Regions from separate parts of the Luteibacter sp. 9133 genome, predicted to be linked through region 1. Evidence: predicted binding sites of a transcription regulator. Region 1 holds the regulator's gene; the other holds the start of a gene.

Region 1 (4,959 bases):
AACAGGCGCCGCACCACCGACCGCACCCGGCGCTGCCGTGCCGTGAAGGGAATCCAGCAAGGCTTCGAATTCGTCGTCGCTGATCGCGTCGTTGTTCGACGGCAACGGTGCGGCAGCGACCACGGGTGCGGGCGTCGGTGCCGATGCGGAAACAGCTGCGCTGTCCGCGCCTGGCGCCCCCGTGCCGTACAACGAATCGAGCAGCGCTTCGAACTCGTCATCGTTGATCGTCGCGGACGAGGCCGGTGCCGGCGCACGGTCGGTGCGCGCGGCGTCGAGCATCGCCTCGAATTCATCTTCGATCGGGTCGTACGCTTTCGGCGCGGAAGGTGCCGCGACCGGCGAAGAGATCGGTACCGCCAAGGCAACGGGAGCCGCGGATACGGCACGACCGGGAATCAGCAGCCGGTCGAGCAGCGAACGCGGCGCGGGCTCGATCGGCACGCCGCCATCGGCGGCGCGCATCATGTCGTTGAGCAGGTCGAGCGACTCGAGCAGCGCATCCATGAAGGCGGCGTTGAGCACGATCGTGCCGTTACGCGCTTCGTTCAGAAGATCTTCGCCACGGTGGCACAGCTCCACCATGGGATTGAGCCCAAGAAAGCCCGCACCGCCCTTCACGGTGTGGAACGCACGGAAGACCGCGTTCAGCAGCTCCGTGTCGTTCGGCGACGCTTCGAGATCCACGAGCTGCTCGCCCAGGCTCTCGAGCAGTTCGCGCGCTTCGATCAGGAAGACGTTGAGCAGCTCGTTGTCCAGCTCCACGCTCATAGCGGGCTCAGAATCCGAATTCGCTGAGGAGGCGATCCACCTCGTCCTGGCTGACCTTGTCCGCGGCCGGCGCATTGCCGCCCGCGAGCGAGCCGGTCAGACGGACCAGCTCGACCAGCGACGACTCGACCTTGGCCATGAACGCTTCGACCTGCGCCACGCGCTGACCGGAAAGATCCTGCCACGACTGGGCTTCGACCATTTCGCCCAGGCCGATGTCGCAGCTCTGCGCGAAATCGCCCACGCGCACGGCAAGCGCCGTGGCATTGGCGCCGAACGCCGGATCGGCGTGATCGAGCACGAGCACTTCGTCGGCCTGCTTCGCCAGCGCCTGGGCCTGCGGACGCAGCTTTTCGCTGAAGTCCAGCGTGCGGTGCGCGGCGGTCGAGCTCATTTCCAGCACGTCACGCAGATGCTTGCGCGCATCGCTCATGTTGCCCGGCACGCCGTCGGTCGAAATGTCGGAAGCGAGGCGGCGCACGGATTCGTGCAGGTCGCGCGCAAGGTGGCCCAGCGCCAGGAACAGGTGCTGCTCGCGGCTGCGGATCAGGTTGTCGAGTGCCTTTTCGAAGGCGGCGCCGTCGTCGGCCTCGAGCAGCTCGCGCAGTTCGGGGACGACCTCTTGGCCGGGGGAGAGCATCGTATTCATCGTTATTCCCTTAGCCCGCAGCCGCGGCGAGTCGTTCGAAGATCTTGTCGAGCTTTTCCTTCAGCGTGACCGCCGTGAAAGGCTTGACGACGTAGCCGTTAACACCGCTCTGCGCGGCGGCGATGATCTGATCGCGGTTGTTTTCCGCGGTCACCATCAGCACCGGCAAGGACTTCAGACCGGCATCGGCGCGGATAGCGCGAAGCAGGTCGATGCCCGTCATGTTGGGCATGTTCCAGTCGGTGACGACGAGGTCGATCGGCTGCGAGCGCAGCAACGCGAGCGCCGCGTTACCGTCTTCGGCTTCCTGGATGAGCGTGTTGGTGAAACCCAACTCGACCAGGAGATTCCTGACGATGCGCCGCATGGTGGAAAAGTCGTCCACCACGAGGATCTTCATGTTCTTGTCCAAAACTGCTCTCCGCCACGTGCTTTTTCTTTACCGGCGACGGCACCGCGATGCCGTCACTGCTTGTCTTTCCAACCCGTCATGCGTGCACGCAGGCGAATCAGGGCCTGACCATGGATCTGGCACACGCGCGACTCGCTCACACCCAGTACCACACCGATTTCTTTCAGGTTGAGCTCTTCATCGTAGTACAGCGACATCACCAGCTTCTCGCGTTCCGGCAGGCCGTCGATCGATTGCGCCAGCGCGTCGCGCAGGCCGTTCTTCTCGAAGTTGCCTTCCGGGCCCGAGGCGTCGGGGTCCGCGACGTCGATCGCCGCGCCTTCGTCGCCTTCCGGCGCCGTGAGGCTCAGCAACCGCGCGCTCGCCGCGTCGGCCAGAATCTGGTTGTACTCCATGGCGTCGATGCCCAGCCGCTTCATCACTTCCGCGTCTTCGGCGTCGCCACCCGTTTCGTTCTCGATCTGCCTCGTTACTTCAGCCACCTCGCGCAACTTCCGGTGGACGGAGCGCGGGGTCCAGTCCGTCTTGCGCAGTTCGTCCAGCATGGCGCCACGAATGCGGATGCCCGCATAGGTCTCGAAGCTGGCCGCGCGAGTCGGCGAGTAATTTCTTGCGGCCTCGAGCAGTCCGATCATTCCGGCCTGCATGAGGTCATTCGCGTCCACGCTTGGCGGCAGGCGGCCCATCAGGTGATAGGCGATCCGGCGCACCAGGGGTGCATGCGTTTTAACCAGTTGATCCGCTGGAACTCTAGTGATTTCAAGGTATTCGCTAGCGACACTCACAGCGGCAGCCCTCCCCCCATGTGGTTCCGTTCGGCGAAAAAGCCGATGCGACCCTGCACCCGGGGTTCGGGTTCACCCCATGTATCGACCGACCGGGCCAGATTCTTGAATCCCACCGCCGAGCGGCTGCTCGGCCAGGCGTCGACCACGGCCGCCTGACGGCGGATGGCCTGACGCAGGTACTCGTCGTGCGGAACCATGCCCATGAAATCCAGGGACACGTCCAGGAAGCGGTTGGTCACGCGGGCCAGCTTCTCGAACAGCTGACGGCCTTCCTGCGCATGGCGGACCATGTTGGCGACGATGCGGAAGCGGTTCACGTCGAACTCGCGGCTCATCACCTTGATCAGCGCGTAGGCGTCGGTCAGCGAGGCCGGCTCGTCGCAGACCACGACCACCACTTCGTCGGAGGCTGCCGCGAACATCGACACGCTGTCGGAGATGCCGGCGGCGGTGTCGACGATCAGATATTCGGGGGCGACCGGGTATTCGTCGAAGGCGCGGATCACGGCGGCGTGCTCGATATTCGGCAGCTGCGCCATGCGGCGCGCGCCCGAGGTCGCCGGGATCACCTTCAGGCCGTGGTTGGCGTGGAGGATCAGGTCCTCGATGCGGCACTCGCCTTCGAGCATGTGGCCCAGATGGCGCGTGGGCTGCAGGCCCAGCAGCACGTCGATGTTCGCCATGGCCAGATCCGCGTCCAGCAGGACCACGTCACGGCCACCCATCGCGAGCGCCATGCCGAGGTTGACCGCCACCGTGGTCTTGCCCACGCCGCCCTTGCCGCCCGCCACCGCGATGCTGCGCGTGGGACGACGGTCGGCGAGCCAGTTGAGCCCAGCAGCCTGGGTGGAATCGACGTGTGTGTTCATGAAGGAATTCACTGCCGTGAAGGGGTGTGCGGATGCGGATGCCGTGGTCACGTTACTTCAGTTCCCGGTGTCAGGCGATGGCTGGCGCGGTGGAGAAGCCGAAACGGTCGGCGAGAATCGCGTCGTCCGGTTCGTCGGTGCGCTGCTTGACGAGTTGAGCGGCCAGGCAGACGAGTTTGCGCGCATCCGCGGAGGCGATGTCTTCCGGCACGCGCTGGCCATCCGTGGTGTAGTCCAGCGGCAGTCCGTGGCGGATGACGGCCGACAGGGCACCGCCGATCAGCGGGGCCTCGTCGAGCTTGGTCAGAATCGCGGTCTGCGGCGCCAGCGGCGCGTAGGCACGGATCGCGTTGTCGATGGCCTGCGCCTGCGCGTTCGCGGCAAGCACGAGGCAGACACGCACCTCGGTCATCGCGCGCAGGGTGTCGAACTGCTGCTGGAGCTTGGGGTCGTTACCGGCCAGGCCGGCGGTGTCGATCAGCACGGTGTGCTTGCCACGCAGCTGGAGCAGCACGTTGCGGAGGCTCTGTGCATCGTGGGCGTTGTAGACGCGCACGCCGAGCAGGCGGCCGTAATGTTCCAGCTGGGCGCCCGCACCGATGCGGTACTGGTCGGCACTGATCAGCGCGACGTTCGAGGCGCCGTGGCGGAGCACCGCACGCGCCGCGAGCTTGGCGATGGTGGTGGTCTTGCCAACGCCCGTCGTGCCGACCAGAGCGGTGACGGCGCTACCGGCGGTATCGGCGTTGCGGCCGCTGGTACGGATGTTGCGCGAGAGGATGCCCAGCGGCAGGTAGCGGGCCTGCTCGGCGGTCATGCCCGGCGGCAGCTCGGCGCAGAGCGCGCGAGCCACGTCGCCGTCGATGCCCAGGCGGGTCATCTCGCGGAGCACGCGGGCGCGCAGCGGCTGGTCGCGGTCCATCTGATTCCAGGCGAGCGTGGACAACTGCACTTCCAGCATCTCACGCAGGCTGTTGATCTCGGCACGCACGCCATTGACGGCGGCGTCGCTGTTCGCGTTGTGGTTCGGGGCGACCGTCGCGGCGCGCACCACATCGGCGACGCTGGCGGCGAGCGCGGCGCTCGACTGACGCTGTGGCGCATTCGGATTCGCGACCTGCGGAGCGGCGGGCGCCGGAGCACCGCGCGTCACACGTTCGACAGCGGCGGCGGTCGCGGCCTTGGCCTGATCGATGCGGGCGGCGAAGTCGTTGTCGCGGCGCGCGCGGATCGGCGCTTCCTCGCGCTCGCGCGGCGGAAGATCGACACCGAAGCCGGCTTCACGCACCAGCGCTTCGTCGTAATCCAGCGCCGCGATGATCTCGATACCGTCGTCCAGCCGACGGGTCGACAGGATCACGGCATCCGGGCCCTGCTCGTCGCGCACCTGGCGCATGGCCTGGCGCATGTCGGGGGCTACGAAGCGTTTGATTTTCATGCGTTCGATCCTGTGTCCATGTTCATTCCCCA
Region 2 (4,959 bases), 2.0 Mb from region 1:
GCCAGCAGCAACTGAACCGCGCGCAGCAGGATTCGGCCGCGCGCAAGTACGAGACCACGCCCTCCAACCGCGGCGCCGTCGCCCCGTCGCGACCGTCCACCAGCGGCCAGTAAGCGCCGGCTTTGCTGCGCCGCCGCTGGCGGGTGGTGGCGCGGCGCGCCCATAATCCGGGATTCCCCGAGCTCCGGAGCATCCCGATGACGGCTGTCACGCGCATCGACACCACCCGCACCATCCGCGCGCCGCGCGGCACCGAACTGACCTGCCGCAGCTGGCTGACGGAAGCGCCGTTCCGCATGCTGCAGAACAATCTCGATCCCGAGGTGGCGGAAAACCCGGCGGAACTGGTGGTCTACGGCGGTATCGGTCGTGCCGCGCGTAACTGGGAATGCTTCGACGCCATCCTGCGCAGCTTGCGCGAACTCCGCGACGACGAAACGCTGCTGATCCAGTCAGGGAAGCCGGTCGGGGTGTTCCCGTCGCACCCCGACGCGCCGCGCGTGCTGCTTGCCAATTCCAACCTGGTGCCGGCGTGGGCCGACTGGGAGCACTTCAACGAGCTCGACCGCAAGGGCCTCATGATGTACGGCCAGATGACCGCCGGCTCATGGATCTACATCGGCTCGCAGGGCATCGTGCAGGGTACCTACGAGACGTTCGTCGAGATGGGGCGTCAGCATTACGGCGGATCGCTGGCCGGTCGCTGGATTCTGACGGCGGGCCTTGGTGGCATGGGCGGCGCGCAGCCGCTCGCCGCCTCTCTGGCAGGCGCCTCGTCGCTGACCATCGAATGCCAGCAGAGCCGCATCGATTTCCGCCTGAAGACGCGCTACGTGGACGAGCAGGCCAGCGACCTGGACGACGCGCTAGCGCGGCTGGATCGCTACGCGAAGGAAGGCCGCGCCGTGTCCGTGGCGTTGCTGGGCAACGCGGCCGACGTGTTGCCGGAGCTCGTACGCCGGGGCGTCCGTCCCGATGCCGTCACCGACCAGACCAGCGCCCACGACCCCGTCAACGGCTACCTGCCGTCCGGCTGGACCGTCGAGGAATGGTTCGAGCGCCGTAAGGCCGATCCGACCGGCACCGCCCATGCCGCCAAGGTGTCCATGCGCCGTCATGTCGAGGCCATGCTCGCCTTCCATCGGCAGGGCGTGCCGACCTTCGACTACGGCAACAATATCCGTCAGATGGCCAAGGACGAGGGGCTGAGCGAGGCGTTCGCGTTCCCCGGCTTCGTGCCCGCCTTCGTGCGACCGCTGTTCTGTCGCGGCGTCGGGCCGTTCCGCTGGGTCGCGCTGTCAGGCGATCCGGAAGACATCTACAAGACCGACGCCAAGGTGAAGGAGCTGATTCCCGACGATCCGCATCTGCACCGCTGGCTGGACATGGCGCGCGAGCGGATCAGCTTCCAGGGCCTGCCGGCGCGTATCTGCTGGGTGGGTCTGGGGCAGCGGCACCGGCTGGCGCTCGCCTTCAACGAGATGGTGCGCAACGGCGAACTGAAGGCGCCCATCGTGATCGGCCGCGACCATCTCGATTCCGGCTCGGTCGCCAGCCCGAACCGGGAAACCGAAGCCATGCGCGACGGCAGCGACGCGGTCAGCGACTGGCCGTTGCTCAACGCGATGCTCAACGTGGCGGGCGGGGCGACCTGGGTCAGCCTGCACCACGGCGGCGGTGTCGGCATGGGTTACAGCCAGCACAGCGGCGTGGTGATCGTGGCCGACGGCAGCGAGGCGGCGGACAAGCGGCTGGCCCGCGTGCTGTGGAACGACCCCGGCACCGGCGTGATGCGTCACGCGGATGCGGGCTACGAGGATGCCGTGGCCTGCGCAAGGGAGCAGGGCCTGAACCTGCCCATGATCTAACCCCAAGATGTAGGAGCGCGCCTGCGCGCGACCCGGATATCGCGCTCCGCGACCCGGATATGGCCACGCGCGCGACCCGGCTATCGCGCGCAGGGCGCGCTCCTACACGAGATTGCGGGTTCTCAGCGGCCGTTGGCCCAGCCGGCCACGTACCGCTCCGGATAAATGCGCTGCAGGGCCAGCACCTTCGGCCGATCGTTGATTGCGATGTACATCGCGTCCGGATTCAGACGCATATAGTCCTGGTGCTCGTCTTCCGCGAGGTAAAAGCCCTTAAACGGCGTTACCTCCGTCACGATCTTCGACGAAAACGCGTGCGCCGCGGTCAGCTGGGCGATATACGCCTCCGCCACCTTCTTCTGCTCCGGCGTCGCATAGAAAATCGCCGACCGGTACTGCGTGCCCGAGTCGGGCCCCTGCCGGTTCAGCAGCGTCGGATCCTGCGCCACCGAGAAGAACACCTGCAGCAGCTGCCCGTACGACACCTGTGCCGGATCGTAAACGACCTTCACCGATTCGGCGTGTCCGGTATCACCGTCGCTGACATCGTCGTAATTGGCGTGGGCGGCGTCACCACCCGAGTAGCCGGTGCGGACGCTTTTCACGCCGCGGACGTGCTGGAACACGCCCTCGACGCCCCAGAAGCACCCACCGGCGAAGACGGCGGTGGCGTCGCCAGCGGCCGGTGCGGCATCGACGGTGGGGGTGGGCAGGCGGACACCCTCGTCGCGCGCCGAAGCGGCCGAGCAGGCGGTGAGGGCGAGGAGCAGAGCGGGGATCAGGGAAAGGCGCGGCATGAGTTTCTCCCGGTCGACATGACCTGATAGACCAGACCGGTGTACCCGGGAAAACCTGACACGGCGTGAAGGCCGCCTTCACAACTCTGTACCTACAGAATCGGGGTGCAGGGCCGATAAGCCATCGACACGCGCAACACGCTAGAGTCGTGCGCGTATTCGGCCAGCGTGGCTAAAGGAGCGAGGGGAAACGTGGCGTACGATTTAGTGGAGCGACGTGTCTTCGTGTCCGACCTGGAGGTCGGCATGTATGTCAGTCGCCTGGACTGTGACTGGTCCGACACGCCCTTTCCGTTGCAGGGCCTGCCCATCGAGTCCCGTGAGGACATCGAGTCGCTCAGTCGTTTCTGCAAATACGTCTTCGTGGACATGCACCGTCAGGTCGTCCCCGACAGCCGGTTCACCCCGCAGCGCATCGCGCCGAAGGCCGTTGCCACCCCCGCACCGCGTGCTGCGGCGAGCCTGCGTCTGGTCAGTCGACACGCGTATACCGACACGGCCTCGTTCGACGATGAGATGCCGCGCGCCAGAGAGGCGTTCGACACCGTCGCCGAGTTCGCCACGCGCATGGTCGACGACTTGCGGCATGGTCGGCCGGTCGAGCCGCAGGCTGTCGAGAACGCGGTGCGCCCCATGGTCGAGAGTGTGCTGCGCAGTGGTGACGCGTTCTTCTGGATCGAAAGCCTGCGGCGGCGCGATGGCTACACCTATCAGCACGCGATCGGCTGCAGCACGCTCGCCGCGGCCTTCGGGCGGCACATGGGCTTCGAAAGCGACGCTATCGTTAGTCTCGCCGCCGGCGGCCTGCTGATGGATGTCGGCAAGTCGCAGCTGCCTGAGGAACTGCTTAGTCGCGACGGACCGCTGAACGACGATGAATGGGGCCTCGCACGTCAGCACGTCAATGAAGGCGTCGCCATCCTCGATCACTCCGGTGTCGTCGACAACGAAGTGCGCGACATGGTGCTCACCCACCACGAACGTTACGACGGTACCGGCTATCCCTCGGGACTGGCCGGCACCGCCATTCCGCTCGCCGGGCGTATGGCCGCGATCATCGACACCTACCACGCGATGTCGACGCCGCGTCCGTACCGTTCGGCCGTGTCGCAGCATGTCGCCTTACGCGAGCTGTACGCCGGCCGCGACCGCGAATTCCAGGGCGAGCTGGTCGAACAGTTCCAGGCCTGCCTGGGGGTCTATCCCACGGGGACGCTGGTCGAACTCAACACCGGTGAGGTGGCCATCGTGATGGTGCAGAACCAGTCGCGCCGCCTGCAGCCGCGCGTCGCGATTCTCTCCCGGCCCGACAAGAGCGCGCTCGACGATTTCCTGATCGTCGATCTCATGCGCCAGGTGGATCTGGTGCGCCGTGAGATTCTCCGCACCTTGCCAGCCGGTTCGCACGGTATCGATCCGCGCGAGTACTTCGTCGCATGAGCGAACGGGCTTACATCCTGCCGGCGGTCCAGTCGATTCTCGACCGGTCGTCACCGGATGCCGGCCCGTGCGCCGTCCTGATCGTACGTCTGCAAGGTATGCGCGAGGCGCAACTGCGTTTCGGTTACGACTTCGGCAGCGACATCATGCTGGCCTCGCGCGAACGCATCGTCGATGCCGTACGCCATGTCGACACCGTCTTCGTGGCGGGAGATGACACGTTCGTGGTGGTTCTTCCGATGGTGCGTAACCGCACGCACGCGTTGCTTGCGGCGACCCGCATCGTCGGCGCGTTCGATGGCCCGCTGATGCAGGGTGAGCGTCCCTGGCACGGTCGCGCCGTCGTCGGTGTGGCCATCCATCCCGAGCATGGTGTGACCGCCGATTGGTTGTATCGCCGCGCGGAGCTGGCGCACGACGAAGCCCTGCGCATCGGCGAGGCCTTCGCCATCTACAAGCCCGACGTGACACCGGTAGAAATCCTCTACGGCGAGTTACGCGAGGACATCGAAGCCAACCGCCTGCAGGTCGCCTTCCAGCCGCTGCACGATCTGCGCTCGGGTGAAATGAACCGCGTGGAGTCGCTGGCGCGCTGGACCACCGCCGCCAACATCATCGTCCCGCCCAGCGATTTCATCCCCTTTGCCGAGCGCAGCGACCTCATCGTGCCGCTGACCCGCTGGAGCATCAACGCCTCGCTGCGGCATGCGGCGGCCCTGCATCGGGGTGGCTGTGCGCTCGACGTGGCGATCAACCTGTCGCCGCGTGTGTTCGTCGAGCAGGGCTTCGCCGAACAGGTGCTGGGCGCCATCGATATCTGGGGCGTGCCGCCCCAGTCCGTGATCGTGGAAATT

What was found. Region 1 encodes FliA, which starts transcription of late flagellar genes. Its sites were predicted from a motif close to TAAAGTTTNNCNNNCNNNGGCCGATAA; they were not measured.
Region 2: a site for FliA is predicted at 2,759-2,785, ahead of FA87_RS04990 (HD-GYP domain-containing protein). Genes of this name have one in related genera too.

Annotation. Positions count from the first base shown of each region.
Region 1 is NZ_JUHO01000001.1:3,177,299-3,182,257, forward strand. Features, by position in the region: gene FA87_RS13780 (chemotaxis protein CheA) at 1-771, opposite strand, end outside; gene FA87_RS13785 (protein phosphatase CheZ) at 779-1,420, opposite strand; gene cheY (chemotaxis response regulator CheY) at 1,431-1,832, opposite strand; gene FA87_RS13795 (RNA polymerase sigma factor FliA) at 1,886-2,617, opposite strand; gene FA87_RS13800 (P-loop NTPase) at 2,614-3,489, opposite strand; gene flhF (flagellar biosynthesis protein FlhF) at 3,560-4,927, opposite strand.
Region 2 is NZ_JUHO01000001.1:1,160,917-1,165,875, forward strand. Features, by position in the region: gene FA87_RS19740 (hypothetical protein) at 1-113, shown strand, start outside; gene hutU (urocanate hydratase) at 198-1,868, shown strand; gene msrA (peptide-methionine (S)-S-oxide reductase MsrA) at 1,991-2,665, opposite strand; gene FA87_RS04990 (HD-GYP domain-containing protein) at 2,858-4,105, shown strand; gene FA87_RS04995 (GGDEF domain-containing phosphodiesterase) at 4,102-4,959, shown strand, end outside.